DNA from 2 places in the Actinocorallia libanotica genome. Region 2 is predicted to be linked to the other one. Evidence: riboswitches for the same ligand, from Rfam matches in the RefSeq annotation. Region 2 holds a riboswitch; the other holds the start of a gene.

Region 1 (15,294 bases), on a different contig from region 2:
CCCCTCCCGGAACTGAACACCATGCTGGCGCGCTGCGAGATCGTCGTGGCGGCCCTCCCCGAGACCCCGGAGACCATCGGCATCCTCGGCCGCGAGGCCCTGGCCGCGCTGCCGCGCGGGGCGCTGCTGCTCAACGTGGGGCGGGGCTCGGCGGTGGACGAGCCCGCGCTGCTCGACGCGCTCGCGCGCGGGAGCCTGCGGGCCGCCCTCGACGTCGCCGCCCGCGAGCCGCTGCCGCCCGGCGACCCCCTGTGGGACGCGCCGGGCGTGCGGATCTCCGCCCACTGCTCCAGCGTCCCGAGCGCCGGCGTCGAGCGGGTGCTCGAGCTCTTCGGCGACGGCCTCAGCCGGTGGGAGGCCGGCGAGGCGCCGACCCACCAGATATGACCCACCCCCACGGAACGGAGCGACCATGCAACCCAGTGGCATCGAGGCCTACGTCCTCGGCCGCAGCTACGACGTCATGCCCATCCCCATGGACCCCGAGGCGTGCGTCGAGGTCCCTGCGGGACCGATCACCTTCGTGGTCGAGGCGCGGGTGCTGACCGACGAGGCGATCAACCAGAACGCGGTCGAGCGCGGCAGGCCGGACGCCACCTACGACACCGGCATCCACGACGGCGGCGCCTCGGTGCACGTGGTGGAGACCGCGACCGGGCTGGAGCACCTGCGGTTCGACTGCTTCGACAACGAACCGCACTACCACTACATCCGCAACGACGAGCAGGCCAACGTCCTGGTGCGCTTCGACGACTTCGCCGAGGGCGACCCGCACCGGTGGACGGTCGAGCGGCTGCGGCACCGGCTGCCGCACATGCTGGAGTACGCGGGCGCCTCCGAGCTGGCCGAGCAGGTCCGCGGCGCCGACCTCGAAGCGGCCGTCGCCCAGGTGGAGCAGCTGCTTCTGCGGGCCGGATCCGCGGCCTGAGCCGGTTTCCGGCCGCCTCCCGGTCGGCTCCCGAGGGATGCCGACCGGGTGGCCGCTCTGCTCTGGAACGCTCCACTCCACCGACCGTCTGAGCAGTAAAAACAAAAAATCGAATCTTCTAGAAGTTATTGACGTATTTGGTGCTCGAGACCTAGTGTCATGCCTCATCCCGAACTGTGGCCTCCGCCACAGAGGCCCCGCGGACGGACCCGTCCCGGATGCGCACCCGGGCGGAACACATCCGGGCAGAGCACCCCGTTCCACCCCCGAAGACCTGGAGGAGAACCGCCGTGAAAATCCACTCGCTGGGCTACCTCGTGATCCAGTCCACCGACCCGGCGGCCTGGCGCGACTTCGGCACCCGGATCCTGGGCCTGATGCCGGGCCGCCACGACGACGAGGGCACCCTGTGGCTGCGCGCCGACGAGCGCTGCCAGCGGCTGGTCATCGAGGGCGGTGAGGCCGACGAGGTCGCGGCGATCGGCTGGGAGCTGCGCAACGACCTGGTCCTGGAGGACCTGCTCGCCGAGTTCGACGCCGCCGGCGTGGCCTACGAGCGCGTCGAGGGCCTGGCCGCACGGCGCGGCGTGGCCGACCTCGTCCGCGTCACCGACCCGGCCGGCTACGTGCTGGAGTTCTACTGGGGCATGCAGGTCGAGCCGGCCCCGTTCGTCTCCCCCGCCGGGGTCTCGGGCTTTCGCACCGGCTCGGCGGGCCTGGGCCACGTCGTGCTCGCCGCCCACCCCTTCGCCGAGACCAACGCCTTCTACCGCCGCCGCCTGGGCTTCGGCCTGACCGACTTCGCGGACATGGGCGGCACCCCGGGCCACTTCCTGCACACCAACGAGCGCCACCACAGCCTCGCCCTCATCGGCGTCGACAGAAGCGCCTGGTTCGTCAAGGGCGGCCTGGTCCACCTCATGGTCGAGATGAAGACGATCACCGACGTCGGCATGGCGCACGCCCGGGCCGCCGCGGCGGGGTGCGAGTTCTTCGAGACCCTCGGCGAGCACGCCAACGACCGGATGTTCTCCTTCTACGTCGACTCCCCCGCCGGCTTCCCGATCGAGGTGGGCGCCGGAGCCGTCGAGATCGACCCGGACACCTGGACCTCGGTCGACATCCCCTTCCCCGACATGTGGGGCCACCAGGTCCTCGGCGTCCCCGAGCAGTGAGGGGCCGGCCCGCCCCGCCCCTCTCCCCCGCCGGCCGTCCGGCCGGCCCCCCAGCACAGACAAGGAGTCCACGATGTCCCACCCGGTGATCGAGCGCATCGAGAAGATCTCTCCCGAGGTGACCGCCCTGGCCGAGGAGGCCGAGCGGCTGGGCCGCCTGCCCGAGGAGTCGGTGCGCCTGCTCAAGGGCACCGGCATGACCCGGATGCTGCAGCCCAGGGAGTGGGGCGGCGAAGAGGCGCACCCGGCCGACTACATCGAGGCCGTCATGGCCGCCGGAGCCATGGGCTGCTCCTCGGCGGGCTGGGTCGGCGGCGTCGTCGGCCTGCACCCCTGGGAGGTCGGGGTCATGGACCCGCGCGTCCAGGAAGAGGTCTGGGGCGAGGACCGGGACACCTGGATCGCCTCCCCCTACGTGGCGCTCGGCCGCGCCAGGAAGGTCGACGGCGGCTACGTCTTCAACGGCCGCTGGACCTTCTCCTCGGGCAGCGACCACGCGGGCTGGGTGCACCTGGGCGGCCTGATCCTGGACGACAAGGGCGAGCCGGTCCCCGGCGACCACCACTTCCTGATCCCGCGCGGCGACTTCCAGATCGTCGAGGACTCCTGGGACGTCGTCGGCCTGAAGGGCACCGGCTCCAACGACATCGTCGTCGAGGACGCCTTCGTGCCGGAGTACCGGGTGCTGCAGTACTCCACCGTGGTGGACGGCACCGCCGCCGCGGCGGTCGGCAGGGGCGACAACCCGCTCTACGCCATGCCGTGGTTCTCCCTCTTCGGCAACGCGGTCACCGCCACCGTCATCGGCATCTGCGAGGGCGCGCTCGCCGCGACGCTGGACTACCAGCGCGAACGCGCCAACGTGTTCGGCACCAGGATCACCCAGGACCCCTACACCCTGCCGTCCATCGCCGAGGCGGCCTCGGAGATCCGCGCCAGCCGGGTGCAGGTCCTGGACAACGTCAACCGGATCTACGACGTGCTGGCCAAAGGCCAGGTGCCCTCGCTGGCGCTGCGGGCCGAGGCCCGCCGCGACCAGATCCGCAGCAGCTGGCGGGCCGTCGAGGCCGTCGACTCCCTCTTCTCCCGCACCGGCGGCAACGCCATCCGCGCCGACAAGCCGCTGCAGCGGCTGTGGCGCGACGCCCACGCCGGGCTCAACCACGCGGTCAACATGCCCGGTCCCTCCTACCAGGTCGCCGCGCTGTCCTTGATGGGTTTCGAGCCCGCGCCCGGCTCGCTGCTCTGACGCCCGGCGGACGACCGCCACCCCGCACGAACACCAGTGACACGGCCGGCGAGGCCGGCCGTGCTCTTCAACGCGCCTTCCGCACCACAGAGCCGGCCTGGGGGCGGCCGCTCCTTCCCACCCCGCAGTCCCACCTGGAGTACGCATGTCCGCATTCCGCGACCGCCGCCCCTTCCGGGCCGTGCTCGGCGGCGTCGCCGCCCTGGCCTTCGGTCTGTCACTGTCCGCCTGCGGCGGCTCCGACGAGGGCGCCGTCCGCATGGCGCTGTCCAACGGCTACGGCCCCAGCGGCCCCGTCGACGACTTCATCGCCGGCCTGTCCTGCTACGCCGAGCGCAACGGCCTGGGCAAGCCGCTGGTCACCCACGCCGACGGCGACGTCAACACCCAGCTCAACGACATGGACAGCATGATCGCCCGCGCGAACCAGGTCGACGGGGTCTTCGTCATCCCGGTCGACCCCGGCGCCCTCAAGCCCGCCTACGACCGGGCCGACAAGGCCGGCATCTCGGTCGTCGACCCCCTCTCTCCTGACAACAGCGGCAAGTTCCTCACCGACGCCTCCGCCCACGTGGCGCCCGACGACCTGGGCGTGCCGCAGATGATCGTGGACCACCTGACCGGGGAGTACGCGGACGCGAAGAACATCGTCGTCCTCGGCCCGCAGCCCGGCCAGGCGATGTCCGACACCCGCTCGGCCAACTTCAAGAAGGCCGCCGAGCAGGCCGGCCTGAAGGTGGTGGGCGAGATCCACCTGGAGAACATCACCACCGAGGAGGCCCAGCAGAAGATGGAGGACTTCCTCACCCAGCACCCCGAGACCCAGGCCGTCTTCTCCCAGAACGGCGCGATGGCGCGCGGCGCCGCACTCGCCGGCAAGAGCCAGGGCAAGGACCTGGTCATCACCTCGCTCGACAACGACGAGGCGACGCTCAACGCCGTCAAGGGCGGCGACATCGCCGCGGCGTTCGGCGCCGACCTCTTCTCCGTCGCGTTCAAGGCGTCCCGGCAGGTCGAGGCGATACAGCGCGGCGAGAAGGCGGAGTACCTCACGGTGCCCTACCAGAAGTACACCAAGGACGACGCCGGGATGACCGCCTCCGACGCCCGCTGCGGCGAGTACCAGGAGTAGGGGAGCGCGATGAAACTGGCGATCTCGAGCCCGGCGGGGAACCCCCAGGTCCCCCCGGCCGGGCCGGACCCGGCCTCCCGGCTGCGGACCCTGCTCCAGAGCGCGCCGCCGTGGACCGGCATCGGCGTCCTGGTCGTGGTGATGTTCGTCGGGATGTCGATCGGCAACGAGTACTTCCTGAACTACGCCAACCTCAACAACGTGCTGCGCGGCGCGGTGGTGCCGCTGCTGCTGGCCCTGGGCACCACCTTCGTCATCACCACCGGGATGATCGACCTGTCGCTGGGCTCCCTGCTGGCGCTCGACACCGTCCTCATGCTCGGGTTCATGAACGCCGGGCTTCCGGTGCCGGTGGCGGTCCTGGCCACCCTGGCGGCGTCCGCCCTGCTCGCCGGCCTGGTCAACGGCCTCCTGATCGCCAGGTTCCAGCTGTTCTTCATGGTCGTCACCCTGGGCACGATGTCGATCTTCCGGTCCGTGGCGCAGCTGGGCACGGACGGCACCTCGGTGCAGCTCTACGACCGGGCGGGCTTCGACTTCGTGCTCTGGCTCGGCGACGGGTCCGTCGGCCCGGTCTCCGTCCCGGTCGTGCTGGCCGCGATCCTGCTGGCGGCGTCCGTCCTGCTGATGAGGTTCACCACCTTCGGGCGCAACCTGCTGGCGGTCGGCGGCAACGCCGGCGCCGCGCGCCTGGCGGGCGTCCCGGTGGAGCGGGTGCAGATCCTGGCGTTCGCCCTCAACGGGCTGTTCATCGGCGTCGCGGCGGTGGTGATGGCCGGGCGCATCCAGGCGGCCTCCCCCAGCATCGGCATCGGCATGGAGCTGTCGGTCATCGCGGCGGTCCTGCTCGGCGGCTCCTCGTTCATGGGCGGCAACAGCACCTTCCTGGGCACCCTGATCGGCGTGGTGTTCGTCTCGCTGCTCGACAACGCGCTGAACCTCCTGCAGGTCCAGACGTTCTGGCAGGGGGTCGTCACCGGCGCGGTGCTCATCGTCGCCGTCGGCATCGACCGGCTCCGGGCCAGGAGCAGGACATGACGGCCGGCCGGCTCGCCATCTCCGGAGTCCGCAAGCAGTACGGCGGCACCGTGGCCCTCGACGGCTTCGCGCTCGATGTCGCGCCCGGGGAGGTCCGGGGCCTCATCGGCGAGAACGGCTCGGGCAAGAGCACCGCGATGAAGGTCCTCTCCGGCGAGGTCGCCCCGGACCTCGGCGAGGTCCGGGCCGGCGGGACGCCCCTGCCCGCGCTCGACCCGGCCTCCCGACTGAAGGCCGGTGTCGGCGTCGTCATGCAGGACCCGCACCTGTGCGACGACCTGACGGTGGCGGAGAACCTCGCGCTGGGCCGGCTCGGCCGGCGGGGCCTGGTGCGCTGGCGGAAGGTCCGCGAGGACGCGACCTGTCCCAGGACGACAAGCACATGGTCGAGGTCGCCCGGGTCCTGGCGTGGGACTGCGGTGTCATCGGGTTCGACGAGACCACGGCCTCGCTGACCGAGGACTACGTCGAGCGGCTCTTCACGATCATGCGTGAGCTCAGAGAGGGCGGCGCCGCCCAGGTGTTCATCAGCCACCGGCTCAACGAGATCATGGAGATCTGCGACTCGGTGACGGTGCTGCGCGACGGGCGGCTGGTCGGCACGGTCGCCACGGCCGAGACCAGCGAGGCCGAGCTGATCGCGATGATGGTAGGCCGCTCGGTGGCCGACCGCTACCGGCGCTCCCCCGCCTCCCTCGGCCCGACGGTCCTGCGGGCCCGCGGCCTGCGTCCGCGTCCGCTGCCGGACGCCTTCGACCTGGACCTGCGCGCCGGGGAGGTCGTCGGTATCGGCGGCCTGGTCGGCAGCGGCCGGTCGGAGGTGCTCGAGGCCCTCTACGGCACGATCGGGCGCGCCGGAGAGGTCGAGGTGAACGGCGCGTCCGTCCGCCCCGGGGACCCGCGCCGCGCCATCGCCGCGGGCATGGGCCTGGTCCCCGAGGACCGGCGGGCCCGGGGCGTGGCCATGGAGCAGTCGGTGCGCGCCAACGCCACCATGGTGCTGGACGGGGCGCGCCCGCTGTGGGCGCCGACCAGCAGAGCCGTGCAGGCCGAAGTGCTCTCGGTGCTGTACGACCAGATGAAGCTCAAGGCCGCGGACGACGAGATCCCGGTGCGCACCCTGTCGGGCGGCAACCAGCAGAAGATCGTGCTGGGTCGCTGGTTGTGGCACCGCCCGGCGGTCCTGCTGCTGGACGAGCCCACCCGGGGCATCGACGTGGGCGCCAAACGCGAGATCTACGCCCTGATCGAGAGGCTGGCCGAGGAGGGGACGGCGATCCTGCTGGTCTCCTCCGAACTGCCGGAGCTGACCGGCCTGTGCGACCGCATCCTCATGATGCGCGAGGGCAGGGTCGTCGGGGAGTTCGGCCGGGGCGCCACCGACATGGAGCTCATGACAGCGGCCGCAGGCCACCAGTGAGAGGAGAGGACATGCCCTCAGCGGGCTACGGATACCAGGAGACCTCCCGGACCGCGACGGTCGGCGGGCAGCGGATCCACTACAACGAGGCCGGCGAGGGGCCGGTCGCGATCCTTCTGCACGGCGCGGGCCCCGGCGTCTCGGGGTGGGCCAACTTCGCGGACAACCTCCCGGTCTTCGCCGGGTCCTTCCGCACCCTCATCGTCGACCAGCCCGGTTTCGGCGCCAGCGAGACGGCCGCGTACGAGGGCGACTTCTTCAGCCACAGCGCCGCCACGGTCGTCGGGCTGATGGACGAGCTGGGCATCGAGAAGGCTCATATCGTGGGCAACTCGCTGGGCGGCGGTGTCGGCACCCGCATGGCGCTCGACCACCCCGGCCGGGTGGACCGCCTGGCGCTGATGGGCCCCGGGGGCATGACCGCCCGGCTGTTCACGCCCGAGCCGACCCTGGGGCACACTCGCCTGTACGACTTCAACGCCGCTCCCAGCCGGGAGAAGCTCGCGGTCTTCATGCGCGGGATGGTCCACGACGCCTCCTTCGTGACCGAAGAGATGATCGACGACCGGTTCGAGCGCTCGCAGCGGCCCGGGGCGGCCGAGGCGTTCGAGCGGTTCCGCACCAGCTTCCTGACCCCCGAGGGCTCCCGCAGGATGCAGCTGTGGCGGGAGGCCGCCGCGATCGAGCACGAGACCCTCCTGCTGTGGGGGCGCGAGGATCTGGTGAACCCCTACGACGGCGGGCTGTTCGCGTTCTCCCTCATGCCCAACGTCAGCCTGCACGTCATGTCGCGCTGCGGCCACTGGGCGCAGGTGGAGCGGGCCCGGGAGTTCAACCGCGTGGTGATCGGCTTCCTCCGCGACGACGGGTGACCCCGCGCGGCGAAGCCCCCGGTCCGCTCACGGTGAGCGGACCGGGGGCTTCGTCATGAGTGTCAGGGCGTGTCCGGCGCGGCCTTCTCAGCCGGTTCCCGAGGGGGCCCGGCCCTCGAGGGGCCGGGCGGGCGGATCGGGACGGCGGTCGGATGGAGGAGCGGGCTCAGACCCGGTCATCACCCCATCCCCACACATCGGGGATGCGCCAGTCCTGCTCGTCCTGGACGCCGAACCCGCCGCGGAAGAAGATCATCGGTCGGCCGTCGCCGGGCGTCTCCAGCTCCAGCACCCTGCCGATCACCACGTCGTGGTCACCGGCCGCGGTCACCTGGTGCACCTCGGCGTGGACGCGCATGAGGACACCGGGCAGGGAGGGGGTGCCCCAGCGGGACGCCTCCCAGTCCAGGCCCTCGTACTTGGCTCCCCTGCTGGAGCCGAAACGGGCGCAGAGGTCCTGCTGCTCCTCGCCGAGCACGTTCACCGTGAAGCGGCCGGCCGCCCGGATCCGCGGCCAGGCGCGTCCCTTGTGGTCGGCGCAGAAGAGCACCAGCGGGGGCTCGAGGGAGACGGAGGCGAAGGACTGGCAGGCGAAGCCCGCCGGCTCGCCCTCGTGCAGCCCGGTGACGACGGTGACGCCGCTGGCGAAGCTTCCCATCGCCCGGCGCATTTCCAGCGGGGTGGGCTCGACGGCCTCCGGCGCGGGATGAATCTGAACACTCATGAAAGAATAATAATGCCCATAGTCACACTAATTACAGCCTTCCTCTACAGAAGGCTAGAAAATAGACAAAGCGCAGTAATTAACCCGTGGACTGCGCGCGGTTCAGGCGGGCGGCGACCTGTTCGGCCAGCAGCGGATCGGCCAGGCCCCGCTGCCAGATGTGCGCCGCCTCCTCGTCGCGGCCGCGCAGGGGGAGGGTGCGGGCGAGCAGCTCGACGGCGAGCGGGGCGACGTCCGGGGCGTCCGTGGCGTCCACCGCGGCGCGGAACGCGCCGATCGCCTGCTCCAGGTGGGTCAGGCCCATCGCCACCGCCAGCCGGGCGTAGGCGTAGCCCTCGGGGGGCGCGGCGCGCAGGGCGGCGGCGAGGATCTGCTGGGCGCGGGCCGTCTGGCCCTGCTCCAGCAGCCGCTGGGCCAGGTCGTGGGCGGCGACGGGGGCGTGCTGCTCGTCGCCGGTGGCGATGACCTTCTGCCACCAGCCCGCCGCGGTCTCGGTGTCGCCGTCGTCGTCGGCGAGCTGGGCCAGCGCCAGGCAGGCGGCGGGCAGGTAGGCCGGGTGCGCCGAGGAGACCACCAGGCGCCAGGCCTGCTCGGCGGCCGGGCGGTCCCCGGCCCGCTCGCAGGAGACCGCCAGGTGGTAGGCGGCGCGCGGGCCGTACTCGGGGTCGCCGGTCTCGATGGCCGTCCAGTCCGCGTCGCGGGCCGCGGCGTGCTCACCGAGCTCCTCCAGCACCACCGCCAGTCCCAGCGCGGCCTGCGCGCGTCCGGACGGATCGGGTTCGTCCAGCGCCGCGGCGAAGAGTTCCGCGGCGGCGGACAGATCACCGGTCTCCGCCAGCAGGCGGGCCTGAGCCAGGGTCATGGCGGAGCTGCCTCCTTCGAGAAGTGCTCACGCGACCCTACTGAAAAGGACCGCGCCGTCGGAGAGACGACACGGCCCTTTCCTGATCAATAGCCTCAAGCTCGGACCGATCAGTCCTCGAAGGCCTCCGGCGGCGGGCAGGAGCAGACGAGGTTGCGGTCGCCGAAGGCCTGGTCGATGCGGCGGACCGGCGGCCAGTACTTGTTCTCCCGCAGGGAGGCCACGGGGTAGGCGGCCTCCTGGCGGGTGTAGCCGTGCTTCCAGTCGTCGGCCGTCAGCGTCTCGGCGGTGTGCGGGGCGTTGCGCAGGGGGTTGTCCTGGGCGTCCCACTCGCCGGAGGCGACACGGCCGATCTCCGCGCGGATCGCGATCATGGCGTCGCAGAAGCGGTCGAGCTCGGCCAGGTCCTCGCTCTCGGTCGGCTCGATCATCAGCGTGCCGGCCACCGGGAAGGACAGGGTCGGGGCGTGGAAGCCGTAGTCGATGAGGCGCTTGGCGACGTCCTCGGCGGTGACCCCGGTCTCCTTGGTGATCTTCCTCAGGTCGGCGATGCACTCGTGCGCCACGAGGCCGTTGCGGCCGGTGTAGAGCACCGGGTAGTGCGGGGCGAGCCGGCGCGCCACGTAGTTGGCGGCCAGGACCGCCACCTGGGTGGCGCGCAGCAGCCCGTCGTGGCCCATGAGCGCGATGTAGGTCCACGGGATGGGCAGGATGCCCGCCGAGCCCCACGGGGCCGCCGAGATCGGGCCGACGCCGGTGTCGGGGCCGGCCTCGGGTCGCAGCGGGTGGTTGGGCAGGAACGGCGCCAGGTGCGCGCCGACCGCGACCGGGCCGACGCCCGGACCGCCGCCGCCGTGCGGGATGCAGAACGTCTTGTGCAGGTTGAGGTGGGAGACGTCGGCGCCGAACTCGCCGGGCCGGGCCAGGCCGACCAGCGCGTTGAGGTTGGCGCCGTCCACGTACACCTGGCCGCCCGCGGCGTGCACCGCGGCGCAGACCTCGGTGATCGACTCCTCGTACACGCCGTGCGTCGAGGGGTAGGTCACCATGATCACCGACAGGTCGGCGGCGTTCTTGTCGATCTTGGCGCGCAGGTCGGCCATGTCGATGTTCCCGGCGTCGTCGCACTTGACGACGACCACCCGCATCCCGGCCATGACGGCGCTGGCGGCGTTGGTGCCGTGCGCCGACGACGGGATGAGGCAGACGTCGCGGTGCTCCTCGCCGCGGGAGGCATGGTAGGCGCGCACCGCCAGCAGCCCCGCCAGCTCGCCCTGCGACCCGGCGTTCGGCTGCACCGACACCCTGGCGTAACCGGTGATCTCCGCCAGCCAGGCCTCCAGCTCGCCGATCAGCTCGACGTACCCGGCGGCCTGCTCGACCGGCGCGAACGGGTGGATGTTCGCGAACTCCGGCCAGGTGATCGGCTCCATCTCGGTGGTGGCGTTGAGCTTCATCGTGCACGAGCCCAGCGGGATCATCGACCGGTCCAGGGCGATGTCCTTGTCCTGGAGGCGGCGCAGGTAGCGCAGCATCGCCGTCTCGGACCGGTGGGCGTGGAAGACCGGGTGGGACAGGAAGGTGCTGGTGCGGCGCAGCTCCTCCGGCAGCTCCTCCACCGGCTCGGCCAGCGCGACCGCGCGGCGGAACCCGCGCTGCTCGATCGCCTCCAGCAGCGTCTGCAGGTGCTCCTCGGTGGTGGTCTCGTCGAACGCCACCGCGATCGTCCGGTCGTCCACGAGGCGGATGTTGAAACCGGCGCGCCGCGCGGCCTCCACCGCGGCGGGGGCGTGGCCGGGGACGCGGATGGTGAGGGTGTCGAAGTAGTGCTCGTGCACGACCTCGAAGCCCTCGACCTCCTGGGCCTCGATGGAGGCGGCGAACGTCGCGGCCATCCGGTGCGCGCGGCGCGCGATCTCCGTCAGCCCCTCGGGGCCGTGGTAGACGGCGTACATCGAGGCCATGACGGCCAGCAGCACCTGCGCCGTGCAGATGTTGGAGGTCGCCTTCTCCCGCCGGATGTGCTGTTCGCGGGTCTGCAGCGCCAGCCGGTACGCCTGGTTCCCGTCGGCGTCGACCGACACCCCCACCAGGCGGCCGGGGAGCTGGCGCTCCAGGCCCTCCCGGACGGCCATGTAGCCGGCGTGCGGGCCGCCGAAGCCGTAGGGCACGCCGAACCGCTGGGCCGAGCCCACCACGATGTCGGCCCCGATCTCGCCGGGCGGGGTCAGCAGGGTCAGCGCCAGCAGGTCGGCGGCCACGACGAACTGCGCGTCGCGGGCGTGCGCCGCCTCGGCCACCGGACGCAGGTCGCGGACCCTGCCGGACGCGCCGGGGTACTGGGCCAGCACGCCGAAGACGTCTCCCTCGGGGAGGCCCGCGTCCAGGTCGGCCACGACCACCGGGATGCCCAGCGGCAGCGCCCGCGCCCGCACGACCTCGACCGTCTGGGGCAGCGCGTCGGCGTCCACCACGAACACGCCGGGCTCCTTGCGGCGGGTGGCCCGCAGCGCCAGCGCCATCGCCTCGGCGGCCGCCGTGCCCTCGTCCAGCATGGAGGCGTTGGCCACGGGGATCCCGGTCAGGTCCGAGACCACCGTCTGGAAGTTCAGCAGCGCCTCGAGCCGGCCCTGGGAGATCTCCGGCTGGTAGGGCGTGTAGGCGGTGTACCAGCCCGGGTTCTCCAGCACGTTGCGCAGGATCACGCCCGGGGTGATCGTGCCGTGGTAGCCCAGGCCGATCAGCGAGGTGAGCACGGTGTTGCGGGAGGCCAGCTCGCGCAGCCGCGCCAGCGCGGCGGTCTCGCTCAGCGCGGGCGGCAGGTCCAGCGGGCGGCCGGTGCGGATCGCGGCGGGCACCGCGGCCTCGCTCAGTGCGTCGAGATCGGCGAAGCCGACGGCGGCGAGCATCCTGGCCTGGTCGTCGGCGGACGGCCCGATATGCCGGTCGGAGAAGTCGAACTGCGCGGTCATGGACGAGCCTCCTGGAACACGAAAGGGTTGAGGAGGGGTCGTGAGACCCCGTTCCACCGGGGGCGACCCCCGGACCCCCGCAGAGGAACGAACGATCCTCGCTTCGCTGCGGTCGTTCGTTCCTCCCCCTCTGTCATGGGGACCTGAGAGCTTCACCCGGTGGGCTTGCACCTTCGGTGGGGCCCTGTGGCCCGCTTTCCAGAGGCGCCTCGCCCACACGGTCCTTTTGCCTGAGAGGTTCCGGGGAGGTTGCTCCTTCGGCGCTCCACGCCGGCTTGCGCGGAGTCTCTCCCGCACGGGGTCGACAGCACGATCAGTCTATCCGGTGGGCCATCGGCCTCCCGCGGACGGGCCCGACAGGGAAAGATCGGGTTGTTCCGCCACGCACGGAACAACCGCCGGATGCTTGATCACACGGTGTCATGGTGGGGCTAATCTTTGGGGACGACCGGAACCGGGAGGACGGTGTAAGCGTGACGAGCACTCAGGGCGGCGCTGCCCTGGAGCCGATGCCGTCCTCGTCCGGGGCGGTGGTGGTGGAGGAGCCCTCCCTCCCGAACCGGATCCGCAACCCCGCCACCCTGGTACGGGCGCTGGCGTGCCTGGCCGGGCTGGGACTGCTCCTGCTGCTGACCTCCCTGGCCACCCAGACGACCACCGGCCTGGAGACCGACATCAGCCGCGGCACCGAGCAGGCGCCGCACTTCCTGCTGAGCCTGGCCGGGCTCACCTCCAGCTTCGGCGTGCTGGCCGTGCCGGTGGTGTTCGCCCTGGACCGCATCGCGCGCCGGGACGGCATGCGGGTGATGTTCGGGCTGTTCGCCGCGATCGCCGGCCTGGGCGTGGACTACGCGGTGGAGGCCTGGGTCGCCGCCAACGGGCCCAGCGAGCTCACCGGCGTGCTGGGGCCCGCGGGCTCCGACACCGTCTCGCTGCAGTCCGACCTCACCCCCGTGATCGCCTACATCACCGCGGTGCGCCTGGGGGGGCGGCCCCGCTGGCAGGCGGTCATGTGGGGCACCATCGCCCTGGCCGCCCTGGCCTCCCTGGTGGCGGGCCGCTCCACCGCCCTGGGCCTGGTCGCCACCTACCTCATCGGCCGCCTCGTGGGCTATCTGACGCTCTACGGCCTGGGCACCCCCAACCCGCGGCCCCCGGGCAGCGCGGTGGCCGGCGTGCTGCGCCGGTTCGGGATGCGGCCGACCCGCATCGTGCGCACCGACGACGGCACCCTGGACCACCGCAGCTACCTGGTGGAGCTGCCCGAGCGGCGGCTGGACGTCACCCTCCTGGACCGCGACCAGCAGGCGGCCGGCCTGTTCTACCGGATCTGGCGCGGGCTGCGGCTGCGGGCCAACCAGCCGCGCCGCGCCGTGCGCTCGCTGCGCCGCTCCCTGGAACAGGAGTCGCTGGCCTCCTACGCCGCGTCCACCGCGGGTGCCCGCACCCCGCGGCTGCTGGCCACCTCCGAGGTCGGCACCGAGGCCGCGCTGCTGGCCTACGAGCACCTGGCGGGAGTGCCGCTGGCCGACCTGCCCGACGAGGAGCTCACCGACGGGCTCGCCATGGACCTGTGGCGGCAGCTGGAGGTGCTGCACCACCACCGGATCGCCCACCGCAGCCTCGACGACACCGCGATCGTGATCTGTGAGGGCGAGCCCTGGCTGGTGGGGTTCGGGCGGGGCGAGACCGCCGCGGGCGACCTGCTGCTGCGCCTGGACCACGCCCAGCTGCTCACCACGCTGGCGCTGCGGGGCGGCGCGGCGCGCGCGGTGAAGGAGGCCGCCGCGGTCATCGGGCCCGGCGCGCTGGGCGCGGTCGTCCCGCTGCTGCAGAAGGTCGCCCTCTCCCGCGACACCCGCACCGCGCTGCGCCGCGACAAGCACCTGCTGAGCGCCCTGCGCGAGGAGATCCTCAAGTTCACCCCGGAGACCGAGGTCGCGCCGGTCCGGCTCGAGCGCTTCCGGCCGCGCACCATCATCAGCATCGTCGCCGGGACGGTGGGCGTCTACTTCCTGCTCTCCCAGCTGAGCAACGTGGACCTGGGCGAGCTGGTGACGCAGTCCGACTGGCGCTGGGCGGGGCTGGCGGCGGTGGCGGCCGCCCTGTCCTTCGTGGCGGCGGCGATGATGGTCATCGGGTTCGTGCCCGAGCACATCCCGCTGGGCCGCACCATCCTGGCCCAGCTCGCCGCCTCGTTCGTCAAGCTCGTCGCGCCCGCGGCGGTCACCGGCGTGGCCATCAACACCCGGTACCTGCAGCGGATGGGCGTGCGCCCCGGGCCCGCCGTGGCCAGCGTGGGCGCCTCCCAGCTGGTCGGCCTGGGCGTGCACATCCTGCTGCTGCTCGTCCTGGGCTTCCTCACCGGCTCGGGCGGGGTGGGCACCGACTTCACCCCGTCCCGCACCGTGGTGCTGGGGCTGCTGGCGGTCGCGACCGTGGCGGTGGTCGCGGCGGCGATCGGGCCCCTGCGGCGGCTGGTGGTCGGCCGGGTGCGGCAGCTGTTCGCCGGAGTGGTCCCCCGGCTGCTGGACGTGGTCCAGGACCCCCGCAAGGTCGCCACCGGCCTCGGCGGCACCCTGCTGCTGACGGTGTCGTTCGTCTTGTGCCTGGACTTCTCCATCCGGGCGTTCGGCGGCTCGCTGGGCTGGACGGCCGTCGCGGTGGTCTTCCTCACCGGCAACGCGCTGGGATCGGCCGCCCCCACCCCGGGCGGCCTCGGCGCGGTCGAGACGACGCTGACGCTGGGCCTGACGGTGGCGGGGCTGCCGGCGGGGACGGCGACCTCCGCGGTGCTGCTGTTCCGGCTGCTGACGTTCTGGCTGCCGGTGCTGCCGGGCTGGGCCGCCTTCACCTACCTCCAGCGGCGCGACGCCCTCTGAGGCCCTCCCGGAACGCTCAGAAGGTCCGTGCGGTCCGCGG
Region 2 (15,294 bases):
GCGTGCTCTCGGCGCGCTGGTCGGGCCGCTTCGGCGCCGAGCACCCCGGAGGCCGGGACCGCGCCAACCTGGAGCTGGTGCTCGACCAGCTCGCCGACGTCGCCGAGCCCGAGCGCGGCGCCCACTTCGTCTGCGCGGCCGCCATCGCCCACCCCGACGGCCGCGAGCACGTGGTGGAGGGCCGCATGGACGGCCGCATCATCACCGCCCCGCGCGGCACCGGAGGCTTCGGCTACGACCCCGTCTTCGAGGTCGCCGGCTCGGGCCGCACCACCGCCGAACTCACTCCCCGTGAGAAGTCCGAGATCAGCCACCGAGGCCGCGCCTTCCGCGCCCTCGCCGCCTACCTCACCACCCTCACCGACCCCTGATCTGAGCACCGCCGCGGCCGTCCGCGCTCCGTTCAGCGCGCCACGGAGCCGGGCACGAGCCCGTGCCGAAGGCCCGGGTGGGCCGTCCGCGTCCGGCGTGTCCGGGGTCGAGCCCGTGCCGAAGGCCCGGCGGGCCCGGTGCGGCCGGGGCGGGGTCAGCAGACCATGCGGAGCTGGACGCGGGTGCCGTGGTGGCCGGCGCGGATCTCCAGGAGGTCGACGAGCATGCGGGCGCTCCACAGGCCGAAGCCGCCGGCGATGGCGGACTCGGGCGGCAGGAAGCCGGCCAGGCCGTCGGGGCGCCACAGGCCGACGTCGGCGACCTCGCAGTGCAGGACGCGGCCCTGGCACCAGATGCGGAACTCGATCGGCGGGGTGCCGTGGAGCACCGCGTTGGTGGCGATCTCGGTGACCGCCATGGACAGGGAGCCCGCCTTGTCGTCGGGCAGCCCCATCCGCCGTCCCCGCTCGGCCAGGAACGCGCGCAGCGGCGCCAGGTCCAGCGAGGTGAGGGCGAGGCGCTCGGCCTCGGCGGGCACCTCGGGCAGCGGAAGCCGGTCGCAGTCGGCGCCGTAGCGCTCCGGCCGCACGTACCGGTCGTTGTAGGCCGGGTAGTGGCCGCCCTCGAAGAGGTCGGGATGGGTGCGGCGTGCCTCCTCGACGACCGGGGGCGGGGCCAGCGTGCGGTCGTAGGAGCAGATGACCTGCGCGTTCGAGGGCCCGAACACCGCGTTCACCAGCGACTCGTACCGGCCCCACTCGCGCTGCTCCCACGCCTGGGCGGGGCCGCTCCAGTCCAGCTCGGCCAGCGCGCGCACCCGGCGGGGGCCGGCCTGGCGCAGGACGTCGTTGTAGGCGGCGATGGTGCGGACCGGGTGCCGGTAGAAGGCGGTCGCGTCGTGGAACTCGATCTCCTTGCGGTCCCGGCCCAGGACGTCCCGCAGCGCCTCCTGGCGGTCGTGCGGGACCACGGCGAGGATGCGGTCCCGGGCGGCCAGGCCCTCGTGCAGGAAGGGCACCGCCGCGTCGAGGAACTCCTCGGTGCCGCCGTGCAGCAGGGCCTGGTGCAGCAGCGCGGTGCTCATGAGCGCCTCCAACCCAGGCCCTTGACGATGCCCGGAAGCCGATGGAAGCCCACCATCTCGATCACGCTCTCCAGTTCGGGTGAGGGGTTGTCCAGAACGAGGCCGTGGCCCCGGGTGAGGCGCCGGGCGTGGGAGCCCAGGAGGTTCAGCGAGACCAGGTCCATGAACCGCAGGTTCGCCAGTTCGAGGTGGATCCGCTGGGCGGCCCGGTCGCGCGGGTCGCTCACCGAGGCGAGGGTGCGGGTGAGGGCGTGGTGGCGCGCCCCGTCGATCTCGCCCTCGAGGCGCAGGCCGTAGGGGGCGTACGTACGGGTCATGCGCAGCACGCCGTCGTCGTATTCGGGGTTCACTTCGACGAGTACCTCGTGGTGGTTCTGGAGGGCGGAGAGCGCCTCGGGTGCGCAGCGGCGCCGGTCCACCTGGCAGATGGCGGTGGTCAGGGTGCTGGGTCCCACCAGGACCTCGACCTCGCAGTCGCAGTCGAGCATGAAGCTGTCACCTCCGGGGACGCCCGCCGCCCAGGTCATGTCCGCGGTGATGCGGACGCGGCGGAACCGCTGGTCGAGGGCCCGGGAGATCTCCTGCTCCAGGGTGCGGGAGAGCGCGTCGGGGCGGCCGTGCCCGTCGTGGACGCAGGCCTCCCGCCAGGGGATCACCGTCAGGTGGCCGAGTTCGGCGAAGGGCGTGGCGTCGATGTGGTGCAGCGACAGCAGCCCGGGCAGGTCGCGCGCCGTGGTGTCGGCGACGCAGATCACCTTCTCGCCCGCCTCGAGGCCCGCGTAGACGAAGTCACCGAGCACGCGCCGCTGTTCGTCGGGATGGGAGTACGCCAGCCACGCGTGATCGCCGGGCCGGAGATCACCGACCGCGCGCTGCGTGAACCAGCTGACCATGCTCCGTCCTGACCTGTGCGTCGTCGCGTGCGGGGAAGGTGTTCCTTTTCTTGCTCCGTCAAGCGTACGCCGGGCGGCGTCGCGTGGCGGGAACTCTCGGCATGTGGAGGAGAAATATCATGGCTAATGCAGCTGCACATGCATTTCATGCGCGGAAAGGCGTGTGCAGGCGTATCCGTGTCCCTTCCACTCCGGTTCTGACCTGGACCCGGCCGCACAGCATGCGCACCGCCCACAGCCCCAGCCGGGGGGAGCCGGCGGTCCCGGGCGGCAGCCAGCCCGGCCCGTGCCGTTCCGAGGGGCACCAGTGCCCGCGGTCGCTGACCTCGCACAGCAGCGCGTCGCGCTCCTCCCACACCCGCAGCAGGACGGGCGGCTCGCCGTGGCTGAGCGCGTTGGTCGCCACCTCGGTGAGTGCGACCAGCAGCTGGTGCAGCCGGTGCCCGGCCAGCCCGTAGCGGTGCGCGTACACCGTGATCAGCGCGCGCGGCTCGCGCAGGTCCGCCGAGCGCAGCGGCATCTCGAGCGCGTGCCCGGGTGCGGGCGGCAGCGGCGGGTCGCACATCGCGCTGAAGACGGCGGGGTCCAGGTAGGCGGGGTTGTCCCGGGGGAGGCCGTCGCGGGCGAGCAGGGGGTGGGTGTGCCGCGCGCCGTCCAGGACGGGGCGCGGCAGGGACGCGTGGTAGGGGCACATGATGGAGCCGTCCGTGCGGGCCAGCGCCACGTTGACCAGGGCCTCCAGCCGCAGCCACTCCACGGTCTCCCAGTCGGCGCGGCCCTTCCAGTCGGGCTCGGCCAGCAGCCGCACCCGCCTCCCGCGTTCGGCCGCCGTCTCCATCTGGTGCAGGACCCGCGAGACGACCCGTGCCGGGTGCTCGTAGAAGGCCGCCGGGGGGACGTAGCGCACCTGGGCGCCGAACTTCTCGCGGAGCAGCCCCGTCTTGTGCTCGCAGGTGACGGCCAGGACCGTCTCGTCACGTTCCAGACCCTCGTCCAGGAAGGGGAAGGCGCCTTCCAGGAAATCCTCGTCCGCGTCGTAGGGAAGTGCCACATGGGTCAGGGCCATCAGTCCTCATCCAGTCGGATCCCCGGCAGCCGGTGCATCCCGACCACCTCCAGCGTGGAGCGCACCTCGGGCGGCACCCGGTGCAGCACGACGGCACCGCGCGATCCGCGCCTCCGCGTGTATTCGACCATTGTCCGCAGCGCGCTGAGGCTGAGAAAGTCCAATTCGGAGAGATCGAGGTGGATCGCCTCCTCCTGGGACGGCAGGGAGTTCAGCGCCTCGACGAAGTGGGTGTGCCGGGCGGCGTCGAGTTCGCCGCACAACCGCAGGCCGGGCGGCCGGTAGGTGCGGGTGATGCTGAGGACCGGGTCGTCGAAGTCGGGGTCGGGCACCACCCGCACCTCGTGCTGCTCGGCGAGCAGGTCGAACTGGGCGGGCGAGCAGCGGCGCACGTCGGTCTGGCAGATGGCGGTGACCGACACGCTCGGCCCGACGCGCTCGGCGAGCTCGCGCTCGCAGACCATGAGGCGGGTGTCGCCGAACGGCTGGTCCAGCGCCCACGACGTCTCGGCGGTGATCCGGATGCCGCGGAACTCCTGCTCCTCGGCCTTGGCGATCTCGTCGGCGACGGTCTGGAGCATCTTCTCCGGGTCGAACATCCCGCCGGTCAGGCAGGCCTCGCCGACCGGGAGCAGGGTGAGCAGGCCCGCCCGGACCGCGGGGCTCAGGTCGTGGCCGTACAGGCCGGGCAGCTCCCAGTGCTCGGCGTCGGTCACGTAGACGACCTTGTCGCGGATGCGCAGCCCCTGGGCGATCCACGAGCCGATGACGTGGCCCTGCTCGTCGGGGCAGCAGAACGGGAGCCAGGCATGGTCGCCCGGGAGAAGATCCCTGACCGATCTCCGGACGTACATGGCTGCTCGGGCCTCCCGACGGGTGCGGACCCGTCCAATCTACGTCGGCGGAGCCCGGTGGGGCCGCCGCTTTTTTCATATAACGACTCGGCGCGCGCCGGAAGGGGGGAGGGGCGGATGCCGCGGCACGAAAAAGGGACAGCCGGTGGGCTGTCCCTTTTATGTAGGGCCGGTGGGATTTGAACCCACAACACGACGGACCTAAACCGCCGGCCTCTGCCGAATTGGGCTACGGCCCCGTGCGCGGCTACGACCTTACCAGCGGGCTACAGGCCCAGCTCCTTGCGGAGACGGGCCACATGCCCGGTCGCCCGCACGTTGTAGTAGGCCTTCTCGATCCTGCCCTCCTCGTCGATGAGGAAGGTGGAGCGGATGACGCCCACGGTGACCTTCCCGTAGAGCTTCTTCTCGCCGTAGGCGGCGTACGCCTGCAGCACCGCGCGCTCGGGGTCCGACAGCAGGGGGAAGGTCAGCTTGTCGCGCTCGCGGAACTTCACGAGCTTGGCGGGGGCGTCGGGGGAGACGCCGACCACCTTCACCCCGGCCGCCTCCAGCTCGGCCAGCGACTGCTCGAAGTCCACGGACTCCTTGGTGCACCCGGGGGTCATCGCCGCGGGGTAGAAGTAGAGGAGGACCTTCGCGCCGCGCAGCGACGACAGCGTGAAGGGCTCGCCGTCGGCGTCGGTGAGCGTGAAGTCGGGGGCCTCGTCGCCGGGCTCGAGACGGTCTGTCACCTGGCATCCTTTCGCGGCGGGTGGTGGAAGGGACAAACTTACCGGCACTCGCCTCCCTGGGGGCGGCGATGACCTGCAAGACTGATCGCCCACCGGTAACTACGACGAAGGACGCGGGATGGCCGACAGGGATCCGGACCGGATCGAGCAGGAGATCGAGGGCGAACTCGAGGCCCTCGCGCGCAACATCGACGCGATCGCCGACCGGGTCAGCCCGAGCAACGTCGTCCACCGCACCGGCGACCGGGTGCGCGAGGAGCTGCACCAGGTGGCCGCGACGGTCGGCGCGATCGTCTCGCCCGGCGACGCCGAGGGCTCGCCGCTCACCGAGGAGCAGCGCAAGCGCGCGCTCATCGTCGGCGGTGTCGTGCTGGCGGGCGTCGTCCTGCTGGTGCTGCGCGCCCGGCGGAGCGGCCGGGGCTGAGCCTCCGGGGCCTGTAGGCCTACAGGCCTACAGGAAGGTCTTCCCCTCGCCCCGGTAGGTGGGGACGGTGCTCTCGACGCCCTCGCCGAGGACCAGGTGCACGGCGTCGAAGCGCTCGCACAGCTCGCCGGCCTTGGTGTGCCGGAACCAGACGCGGTCGCCGACCCCCAGCCCGGCGGTGCCCGGCCCGACGAGCGGCGTCTGCACCTCCCCGGCGCCCTCGGTGCCGGTGTACCCCAGCCCGGCCGGCAGGTAGGGCTGGGGCAGGCGCAGCGCGTCGGCCGGGCCCGAGGCGAGGTAGCCGCCGCCCAGGCAGGTGACGGTGCCCGGGCCGGGCACCCGCACGACGGGCAGCGCGAACAGCGCGGCGGGCGTGGCCTTGAACATGCTGTAGTTGTCGAACAGGTGCGGCTGGAACAGGCCGGACCCGGCGGCGACCTCGGTGACCGCCCGCTCCGCCGAGGTCCACTCCAGGCTGCCGGTGCCGCCGCCGTTGACGAACTCCAGGTCGGCCACCTCGCGCACGGCCCGCACGACCTCGCCGCGCCGCCGGGCCAGCTCCACCCGGGAGCGGGCGCGCATCGCCTTGACGGCCAGGCCCATGGCGGGCCTGCCGGCGGGGGCGTCGCCCACGCCGGCGATCTGCGACTCGTAGCCCATCAGCCCGACCAGCCGCAGGTGCGGCCGCTTGACGACCTCCTCGGCGAAGGCGGCGGCCTGCTCGGGGGTGGCCAGGGGGGAGCGGCGCGCGCCGACCTTCACCCGGCCGCCCAGCACCGGGTAGGCGGCGTCCATGTCGAGGCAGACCCGCACGGGGTGCCCGTCGGCCGGGATGAGGTCCAGGTGCTCGGCGCAGTCGACCATGAGGGTGACGGTGCGGGCGGCGTGCTCGTCGCGGACGAGGCGGCGCAGCGCGGCGCGGTCGACGGTGGGGTAGGCCACGAGGATGTCGTCGCTGGTGCGGTGCCCGGCCAGCCAGAGGGCCTCGGGCAGGGTGAAGGCCATGATCCCGGCGAAGCCGTCCAGGGCCAGGACCTCCTCCAGCAGGGCGCGGACCCGGACGGACTTGCTGGCCACCCGGATCGGCTTGCCCCCGGCCCGGCGCACCAGGGCCGCGGCGTTGGCGCGGAAGGCCGCCAGGTCGACGATCGCGAACGGGGGGTCGAGCTCCGCGGTCGCGAAGTCATAACGCGCCTTGAGATCCATGTGTCCACTTTCCCATAAAAAGTGAAACATGAAAAGTATTCGCGTCTGTCTTTCCGGCTACACCGAGGAGAAGAACGCCCAGAGCCGCGCCGCCGTCCCCTCGGGCCAGACGTGGCCCCCGCCGTGCGGGCAGAAGCGCACCACGGCCCTGCCCTCGCCCGTCCGGCAGGCGCCCTCCCGGCGCAGGGCCCGGACCCCGGCCGCCTCGCGCCAGAAGGCGACCGCGCGGGAGACCGGGGCGAAGGGCCGGTCGTCGTTGAAGTCGCGCCGCCCGCCGCCCTCGTAGGGCACCGACCGGTCGGCCCTCCCGTGGACGATCATCGCCGAGACCGGGCGGCCGGGATCGCAGTCGATGACCAGGGAGGCCGAGACCACCCCGATCGCCCTGACCCTGCCCGGCCCCTCGCAGGCCATGCGGTAGGCCATGCCGCCCCCGTTGGAGAAGCCCGAGACGTACACCCGCTCCGGATCGGCGACCTTCGCCTCGACGAGCCGGTCGATCAGCTTCTCCAGGAAGCCGACGTCGTCGACGCGGGCGAGCTTGGCCGGGCCGCAGCAGGGGCCGGCGTTCCAGCTGAAGGCGAAGCCCTCGGGATAGGCGACCAGGAAGCCCTTCTCGTCCGCCACCTCGTCGAAGCCGCTGAGCTCCTGGAACTTCTCGGCGTTGGAGGCGCCCCCGTGGACGGCCAGCACCAGCGGCAGCGGCCCGGCCGAGGAGCGCAGCGCCGGGGGCACGCGCAGCCGGTACTCGCGGTGGCCGGGCGTGCCGACCTCCAGCTTGAGCCTGTGGGTGCCCGCCGCGGTGGGGACGCCGTCCCGCTCGGCCGGGCGGGGCGCCGTCCCGGTGGCGGAAGGCCCGGGGGCGCCGTCCTTCCCGGGCGCGGAGGCCTGGCACGCACCGAGCAGTACGAAAGCGAGCAAAAGGGCCAGAAGTCGACGCATGCCCTTGAATGTAGGCGTCCGCGTCCGACCCCAAACGCGGCGTTCCCACCAGGGCATAAACTGGCGAGTCATCGTGCCCCCGGCGTCCCCTGCAGAAGGTGGAGAGTTGAGTTACATCCTCACGCTGTCGTGCCCCGACCGTCCGGGCATCGTGGCGGCCGTCTCCGGCCTGCTGGCGTCCCGGCAGTGCAACATCCTGGAGAGCCAGCAGTACGGCGACCAGGACGCCGGGCGGTTCTTCCTGCGCGTGCAGTTCACCGCCCAGGAGGGCCTGGAGGAGCTCCAGGGGCTGTTCGCGCCGCTGGGGCGGGAGTTCTCGCTCGACTGGCACCTCAGCGACGCCGCCACCCGCATGAAGGTGCTGATCATGGTGTCCAAGGAGGGGCACTGCCTCAACGACCTGCTCTTCCGGATGCGCTCGGGCCTGCTGGACATCGACGTGGTCGCGGTCGTCTCCAACCACCCGGACCTGCGCCCGCTCACCCAGTCCTTCGGCATCGACTACCACCACCTGCCGATGACGATGGGCAAGGCCGCGCAGGAGGCCGAGATCCTCACCCTCGTCCAGCACTACGACGCCGACCTGGTGGTGCTCGCCCGCTACATGCAGATCCTCACCGACGACCTGTGCGCCAAGCTGCAGGGCAAGGTGATCAACATCCACCACTCGTTCCTGCCGTCCTTCAAGGGCGCCAAGCCCTACCACCAGGCGCACAAGCGCGGCGTGAAGCTGATCGGCGCCACCGCCCACTACGTCACCCCCGACCTGGACGAGGGCCCGATCATCGAGCAGGAGGTGGCCCGGGTCGACCACACCCACACCCCCGAGGACCTGCGCCGCGTCGGCCGCGACATGGAGTGCCTGGCCCTGGCCCGCGCCGTCCGCTGGCACGCCGAGCACCGCGTCCTGCTCAACGACGAGAAGACCGTCGTCTTCCGCTGATCCGGAAATGTCACGGGCGGCCGTTAGGGTCGCGCGTATGAGCGATCTGCCGACCTTCGCCTTCGCGTCCTCGTCCGCCTTCGAGGAGTGGCTGGAGGCCGAGCACGAGGTGTCCCCGGGACTGTGGCTCAAGTTCGCCAAGAAGGGCTCGGGAGTGGCGTCCATCACCTACCCCGAGGCCCGTGACGTGGCACTGTGCTTCGGCTGGATCGACGGTCAGAAGGCGCCCCTGGACGAGACGTACTGGCTGCTGCGCTTCACCCCCCGCACGCCCCGCAGCAAGTGGTCCCAGGTCAACCGCGAGCGCGTCGCCGAGCTGACCGCCGCGGGCCGGATGCGCCCGGCGGGGCTGGCCGAGGTGGAGCGGGCCCGCGCGGACGGGCGGTGGGAGCGCGCCTACGCCTCGCCGCGCAACGCCGTGGTCCCCGAGGACCTCCAGGACGCGCTGGACGCGGCCCCGGCCGCCGCAGAGTTCTTCGCCGGCCTCGACGGGCGCAACCGCTACGCCATCCTGTACCGGATCCAGGACGCCAAGCGCCCCCAGACCCGTGCCGCCCGGATCGAGAAGTTCGTCGCGATGCTGGGCAGGGGCGAGAAGCTCCACCTCTGAAACCGGCGACTCGGGGGGCGGGGAAGATCGCCGTACGTGGTGGCTCGGTTACTGTTCCCTTATGGGGGAGACGCTGGTCACGGAGCTGTTCGGGGATTCGGCGCGGCGGCGGGAGGCGCGCAGGCGCGCGGCCAGGGAGTTCCGCAAGGAGCGGGCGGGCGCCGAGGCGGCCGTCGCCCTCCTGATGGCGGCGTGCGGCGGGTTCGGCGCGGCGGAGGTGCTGGCCCGCCGGTACGGGCACCATCTCGTGCCGCCCGCGTGGGCGGAGCGGCTGGACGCCGAGCTGCGGACGCTGCTGTGGGGCGATCCGGCGGTGGAGCTGGCCGCCTACCTCCTGTGGATCGCGGGCATGGTCCTCCTGCTGCTGGCGGTGCTGCCCGGATACGACCGGATGGAGCTGCTCCGGGGCGACGACCCCGCGGTCTCGGCGGCGCTGAGCAGGGACGGGCTGCGCCGGTCGCTGGAGGACGCGGCGCTGGGGGCGCCAGGAGTGGTGCGGGCGCGGGTGAGCGTCGGCTGGCGGATCACGGTACGGGCCGGAGCGCGGCGCGGCACGCCGCCCGAGGCGATCGTCCCGCTGCGCCGGGCGGTGCTCGCCCGGCTGGAGGAGATCGGACCGCAGCGCGGCCGCGCGGTCGCCGTCCGGCTGGGTCGGCGGGGCTGATGGCGCGCAGGGGACTGACGCTGACGGGGCTGGCGCTGTGCGGGACGAGCGGGGTGCTGCTGGGACTCAACAGGTTCCTGGGCGACCGGCCGGTGCTGGGCGAGGGCACCTCCGGCTTCATCGCCCGCAACCCCTGGTTCTGGCCGGCGGTGGCGGGCCTGCTGACCGCGGTGGCGGTGCTGGGGACGTGCTGGCTGCTGCTCCAGGGCAGGGCGGCGGCGCTACGCCGCTTCACCCTGCTGGGCGGGCGCCGGAAGGCGCTGACGAACGAGGCGGTGGCCGGGCTCACCCGCGAGGTGCTGGGGCTGCCGGGGGTGCACGACGTGCGCGTGCGCTTCACCGGCACGCGCTCCCGGCCGCGGGTGATGCTGCAGATCCTCTGCCACGAGAGCGCCGACCTCGGGCTGCTGCTCGCCCGGATCAGCGAGGACTCGCTGGTGCGCTTCCGCGAGGCGATCGAGATGCCCGACCTGCACGCGGTCCTGCGGTTCCGGCTGGTCTACCACGAGACGCGTATCGCTTAAAGAGAGGTCTACCGGCATTTGTCGGTTCTGATAGCGCCGTACCGGGCGGCGCTTCGTACAGTCGTTGCTAAGTAAGTCACTCCTCGTCCATCCGCAGGGGGTATCGATCAGCAGTGACCACTGCATCATGTTCCGTCTCCGGGTCGGGGAAGGGGGACCGCGAGGGATTGAGCCAACAGAGCTAGACCTTCTGCTCGGGACCGGCGGCGCACCGAGGCGCCGCCGGTCTCCACGGTGCGCGGACTTATCTATGCAATCCTGGTCTAATGGCTTGGGAATTCTGGCAGACCGGATTGCTCGGGCTCTGCGCCGGACTGCTGATCGCGGTGGTGACCGCGCCCGTGGGCGTGTCGGGAGCGGTGTTCCTGCTGCCCGTCCAACTGAGCGTGCTGGGCGTGCCCAGCCCGGCCGTCACCCCCACCAACCTGCTGTTCAACGTGGTGGCGGGGCCCGGCGCGCTGATCCGGTACCGCCGGACGGGACGGTTGACCGGCCCCCTGGCCCGGCTGCTGGTGGCCGGGACCGCGCCCGGCGTGGTCGTCGGCGCGGTGATCCGGGTCTTCGCCCTGCCGGGTCCGACCGTTTTCCGGCTGCTGGTCGCCGCCTTCCTGCTCCCCCTGGGCACGTGGTTGTGCCTGCGGACGCTGCGCCCGTCCCCCCGGCCCCCGGCGCCTGAGCCGTCCCGTACCGCGGTGACCGCGCTGGCCCTGGGCGTCGGCGTCGTCGGCGGGATCTACGGGGTCGGCGGCGGCTCCCTGCTCGGCCCGATCCTGGTGGGCCGCGGCCTGCCCGTCGCGGTCGTGGCCCCCGCAGCCCTGGCCGCCACCTTCGTCACCTCGATCGTGGGCGCCGCCGCCTACGCCGTCCTGTCCCTGATCGCCCCCGGCGACATCGCGCCCCTGTGGACCCTGGGCCTCCTGTGCGGCCTGGGCGGCCTGGCGGGCGGCTACCTGGGCGCCCTCCTGCAGCCCCGGCTCCCCGAGAAGGCGCTCCGGCTGCTCCTGGGCGGCCTGGCCGTCGCCGTCTCCCTGCTCTACCTGGCGCAGGGCCTGGGCTGAGGGCGAAGGGCATCCTGGCGCCGACGGGGCGGACGGGGAGCCCTATAGTTGGGGTGACGCCGAATGATCCCGTGCGGGAGAGCGTCCGGGCCCGGCGGGTCCGGGCCGCCGAAGGAGCAATTCCTCCCCGGAACCTCTCAGGCACCCAGGACCGCGAGGGGTGGGCGGCCTCTGGAAAGAGAAGGCGCCGGAGCCTTCCGCCGAAGGTGAAAGCCCGTACGGGTGAAGCTCTCAGGCAGAGAAGACAGAGGGGGAGGGCCCACTCAGCAGGTGTACGGATGGGACGATGGGAAACGTTCTGCCGTGTGCCGGTCACAAGGAGCTCACCCAGGTGTCCCCTGCCTCTGAAAAACCCGCCGCCGTGAAGACGACGCCGCTGTACGAGCTGCACAAGGAGCTCGGCGGCAATCTCGTCGACTTCGCCGGGTACCTCATGCCCCTGCGCTACAAGTCGGAGACCGCCGAGCACCAGGCCGTGCGGACCTCCGCCGGGATCTTCGACGTCTCGCACATGGGTGAGATCTTCGTTACAGGCGCACAGGCCGGCGAGGCGCTGGACCACGCGCTGGCCGGGAACATCTCGGCGCTGGAACAGGGCCGGGCGCGCTACACGATGCTCGTCGACGAGCGGGGCGGGGTGCTGGACGACCTGATCGTCTACCGGCTCAGCCGGCACGGGTTCCTGGTGGTGGCCAACGCCGCCAACACCGGGGTGGTCGCGGCCGAGCTGACGGCGCGGGCCGCCGACTTCGAGGCCACGGTCGACGACCAGACCGAGAACTACGCGCTGCTGGCCGTCCAGGGGCCCGGGGCGCAGGAGATCCTGGCGCGGCTGACCGACGTCGACCTCGCCGGGCTGAAGTACTACTCCCTGGTCAGCGGCACGGTGGGCGGCGTCGTCGCCTTCATCGGCCGCACCGGCTACACCGGTGAGGACGGCTTCGAGCTGTTCGTCGACGCCGGGGACGCCGTGGAGCTCTGGCAGCGGATCACCGAGGCGGGCGGGGACGGGATCACCCCGTGCGGGCTGTCGGCCCGCGACACGCTGCGCCTGGAGGCGGGCATGCCGCTGTACGGGCATGAGCTGACCGCCGAGCTGACCCCGTACGATGCTGGTCTCGGCCGGATCGTGCGGCTGGAGAAGGACTTCGTCGGACGCGACGCCCTCGCGGCCGTCGCCGAGAACGGGCCGTCCCGCAAGCTCGTCGGGCTCGTCGCGCGCGGGCGGCGGGTGCCGCGGGCGGGGTACGCGGTCATCGGCGAGGACGGCGCGCCCTGCGGCGTGGTGACCAGCGGAGCACCCTCCCCGACCCTGGGCAAGCCCATCGCCATGGCCTACGTCGGAACCGGCGCCGTGCCGGTCGCCGTCGACATCCGCGGAAAGCACGAACCGGTCGACGTGGTCGACCTGCCCTTCTACAGGAGAACAGACAAGTGAGCGTTCCTGAGCAGCTCCGCTACACCGAGGAGCACGAATGGGTCTCGGGCCTGGACGGTGAGGACGGCGTCGTGACCGTCGGCATCACCGACTACGCCGCCGACGCCCTCGGCGACATCGTGTACGTCTCGCTGCCCGCGGAGGAGGACGAGGTGACCGCGGGCGAGCCGTGCGGCGAGGCCGAGTCCACCAAGTCGGTCTCCGACATCTACTCGCCGCTGTCCGGCAAGGTCGTGGCGGTCAACCAGGCGGTCGTCGACGACCCGGGGACCATCAACGCCGACCCGTACGGCGAGGGCTGGCTGTACCGGATCCGGATCGGCGACGACAACCCGGACCTGCTCGACGCCGAGGCCTACTCCAAGATCATCGAGGAAGCATGAGCACCCTTTTCCAGCACCTGTCCGAGGTGGACCCCGAGGTCCACGAGGCGGTCCGCGCCGAGCTGGGGCGCCAGCAGCACACCCTGGAGATGATCGCCTCGGAGAACTTCGCCCCGGTGGCGGTCCTGGAGGCCCAGGGCTCGGTGCTGACCAACAAGTACGCCGAGGGCTACCCCGGCCGGCGCTACTACGGCGGCTGCGAGTACGTCGACGTCACCGAGCAGCTGGCGATCGACCGGGCCAAGGCGCTCTTCGGCGCCGAGCACGCCAACGTCCAGCCGCACTCGGGCGCGCAGGCCAACACCGCGGTGTACTTCGCGCTCCTGGACCACGGCGACACCGTGCTCGGCCTCGACCTGGCGCACGGCGGGCACCTGACCCACGGCATGCGGCTCAACTACTCCGGCAAGTTCCTGAACGTGGTGCCCTACCACGTGCGGGAGTCCGACGGCCGGGTCGACATGGACGAGGTCGCGGCGCTGGCGGCCGAGCACCGGCCCAAGATGATCGTCGCCGGCTGGTCGGCCTACCCGCGGCAGCTGGACTTCGCGCGGTTCCGCGAGATCGCCGACTCGGTGGGCGCGCTGCTGTTCGTCGACATGGCGCACTTCGCCGGGCTGGTCGCCGCCGGGCTGCACCCGTCGCCGGTGCCGTACGCCGACGTCGTCACGACCACCACGCACAAGACGCTGGGCGGGCCGCGCGGCGGCCTGATCCTGGCCCGCGAGGAGCTCGGCAAGAAGATCAACTCCGCGGTCTTCCCCGGCATGCAGGGCGGCCCGCTGGAGCACGTGATCGCGGCCAAGGCCGTGGCGCTCAAGGTCGCGGCGACCGAGGAGTTCAAGGACCGCCAGCGGCGCACCCTGGAGGGCGCGCAGGCCATCGCGGCCCGCCTGCTCCAGGACGACGCCGCCAAGGCCGGCGTGAAGGTGCTGACCGGCGGCACCGAGGTCCACCTGGTCCTGGTCGACCTGGTGGACTCCGAGCTGACCGGCCGGGACGCCGAGGACCGCCTGCACGAGATCGGCATCACGGTCAACCGCAACGCCGTCCCCAACGACCCGCGCCCGCCGATGGTCACCTCCGGCCTGCGCATCGGCACCCCGGCGCTGGCCACCCGCGGCTTCACCAAGGAGGACTTCGAGGAGGTGGCCGACATCATCGCCCTCGCCCTCCAGCCGTCCTTCGACGCCTCGGCCCTGTCCGCCCGCGTCAAGGCCCTGGCCGACAGGCACCCGCTCTACCCGGACCTGTGACGCCCCGCCGGGCCCCCGCCCGGCGTCCCGCTCCACCCGCGAGGCCCCGCCCGTTCTTCGGCCGGGGCCTCGCGCTTTTCCGTGCCGGTCCTTCGCGCCGTCCCGGGTTGAGACCTTGCGCGTTGCGGGCCGGGGCTCGTGTCGGGGCGGGGGTTTCTTGACCGGGGGAGGTCTTTGGGGAAACACTGTATCCACTGGAGGAACGCGGTGCGGAGGGGTGATGGCGGATCTGATCGTGGTGGGTGCGGGTCCCGGAGGGCTGGCGTGCACGATCGCCGCGGCCGAGGCGGGGGCGGAGGTGCTCCTGCTGGAGAAGGCCGGGCGGGTCGGCGGGGCGCTGCCCTACTCCGGCGGGCACCTGTCGGCCGCGGGGTTCTCGGCGCAGCGGGCGAAGGGCATCGAGGACGACGTCGCGGCGCACTGGGCCGACATCCGGCGCATCAGCCGGGGCACCGGGCGGGAGGACCTCACCCTGCTGTCGCTGGCCGAGCAGCCCGCGGTCCTGGAGTGGCTGCTGGACGCCGGATACGCCATCGACCCGGCCACCCCGCGGATCGTGCACGGGCACGAGCAGTACCGCACGCCCCGTACGGTGCACGCACCCGACCTGCCGGGCGGGCCGGAGATCCTGCGGGTGCTGGAACTGCTGCTGGAGCCGCACGTGAAGTCCGGGAAGGCGGACGTGCGCTGCGGGGTGAGGGTCGCGGAACTGCTCGTCGAGCGGGACGGGGACGCCGCCGACGAGCAGGTCGTCGGCGTCACGACCGAGGACGGGCGGGTCTTCCGGGCGCCCTCCGTGGTGCTGGCGACAGGCGGATTCGGCTACGCCCCCGAGCTGTTCGC

The links. Region 2 has a riboswitch for glycine ahead of gcvT (glycine cleavage system aminomethyltransferase GcvT). Riboswitches for the same ligand answer to the same signal wherever they lie in the genome.
Region 1: another riboswitch for glycine. It lies ahead of gcvP (aminomethyl-transferring glycine dehydrogenase); the one in region 2 lies ahead of gcvT (glycine cleavage system aminomethyltransferase GcvT).

What each region holds. Positions count from the first base shown of each region.
Region 1 is NZ_BAAAHH010000028.1:20,223-35,516, forward strand. Features, by position in the region: gene ABD140_RS28285 (D-2-hydroxyacid dehydrogenase) at 1-387, shown strand, start outside; gene ABD140_RS28290 (DUF7700 domain-containing protein) at 413-928, shown strand; gene ABD140_RS28295 (VOC family protein) at 1,219-2,103, shown strand; gene ABD140_RS28300 (acyl-CoA dehydrogenase family protein) at 2,177-3,352, shown strand; gene ABD140_RS28305 (sugar ABC transporter substrate-binding protein) at 3,498-4,484, shown strand; gene ABD140_RS28310 (ABC transporter permease) at 4,494-5,522, shown strand; gene ABD140_RS28315 (ATP-binding cassette domain-containing protein) at 5,519-5,977, shown strand; gene ABD140_RS28320 (sugar ABC transporter ATP-binding protein) at 5,905-6,942, shown strand; gene ABD140_RS28325 (alpha/beta fold hydrolase) at 6,954-7,814, shown strand; gene ABD140_RS28330 (flavin reductase family protein) at 7,981-8,538, opposite strand; gene ABD140_RS28335 (tetratricopeptide repeat protein) at 8,618-9,400, opposite strand; gene gcvP (aminomethyl-transferring glycine dehydrogenase) at 9,511-12,372, opposite strand; glycine riboswitch at 12,493-12,580, opposite strand; glycine riboswitch at 12,581-12,676, opposite strand; gene ABD140_RS28345 (flippase-like domain-containing protein) at 12,846-15,254, shown strand.
Region 2 is NZ_BAAAHH010000036.1:61,297-76,590, forward strand. Features, by position in the region: gene rdgB (RdgB/HAM1 family non-canonical purine NTP pyrophosphatase) at 1-371, shown strand, start outside; gene ABD140_RS32100 (anti-sigma factor RsbA family regulatory protein) at 527-1,456, opposite strand; gene ABD140_RS32105 (MEDS domain-containing protein) at 1,453-2,349, opposite strand; gene ABD140_RS32110 (anti-sigma factor RsbA family regulatory protein) at 2,495-3,415, opposite strand; gene ABD140_RS32115 (MEDS domain-containing protein) at 3,415-4,269, opposite strand; tRNA gene ABD140_RS32120 (tRNA-Leu) at 4,434-4,508, opposite strand; gene bcp (thioredoxin-dependent thiol peroxidase) at 4,536-5,003, opposite strand; gene ABD140_RS32130 (DUF3618 domain-containing protein) at 5,122-5,427, shown strand; gene ABD140_RS32135 (amino acid deaminase/aldolase) at 5,455-6,633, opposite strand; gene ABD140_RS32140 (CE1 family esterase) at 6,691-7,575, opposite strand; gene purU (formyltetrahydrofolate deformylase) at 7,682-8,518, shown strand; gene ABD140_RS32150 (YdeI/OmpD-associated family protein) at 8,556-9,128, shown strand; gene ABD140_RS32155 (DUF6286 domain-containing protein) at 9,190-9,792, shown strand; gene ABD140_RS32160 (Asp23/Gls24 family envelope stress response protein) at 9,792-10,316, shown strand; gene ABD140_RS32165 (TSUP family transporter) at 10,583-11,374, shown strand; glycine riboswitch at 11,439-11,538, shown strand; glycine riboswitch at 11,543-11,625, shown strand; gene gcvT (glycine cleavage system aminomethyltransferase GcvT) at 11,706-12,812, shown strand; gene gcvH (glycine cleavage system protein GcvH) at 12,809-13,195, shown strand; gene ABD140_RS32180 (serine hydroxymethyltransferase) at 13,192-14,451, shown strand; gene ABD140_RS32185 (FAD-dependent oxidoreductase) at 14,672-15,294, shown strand, end outside.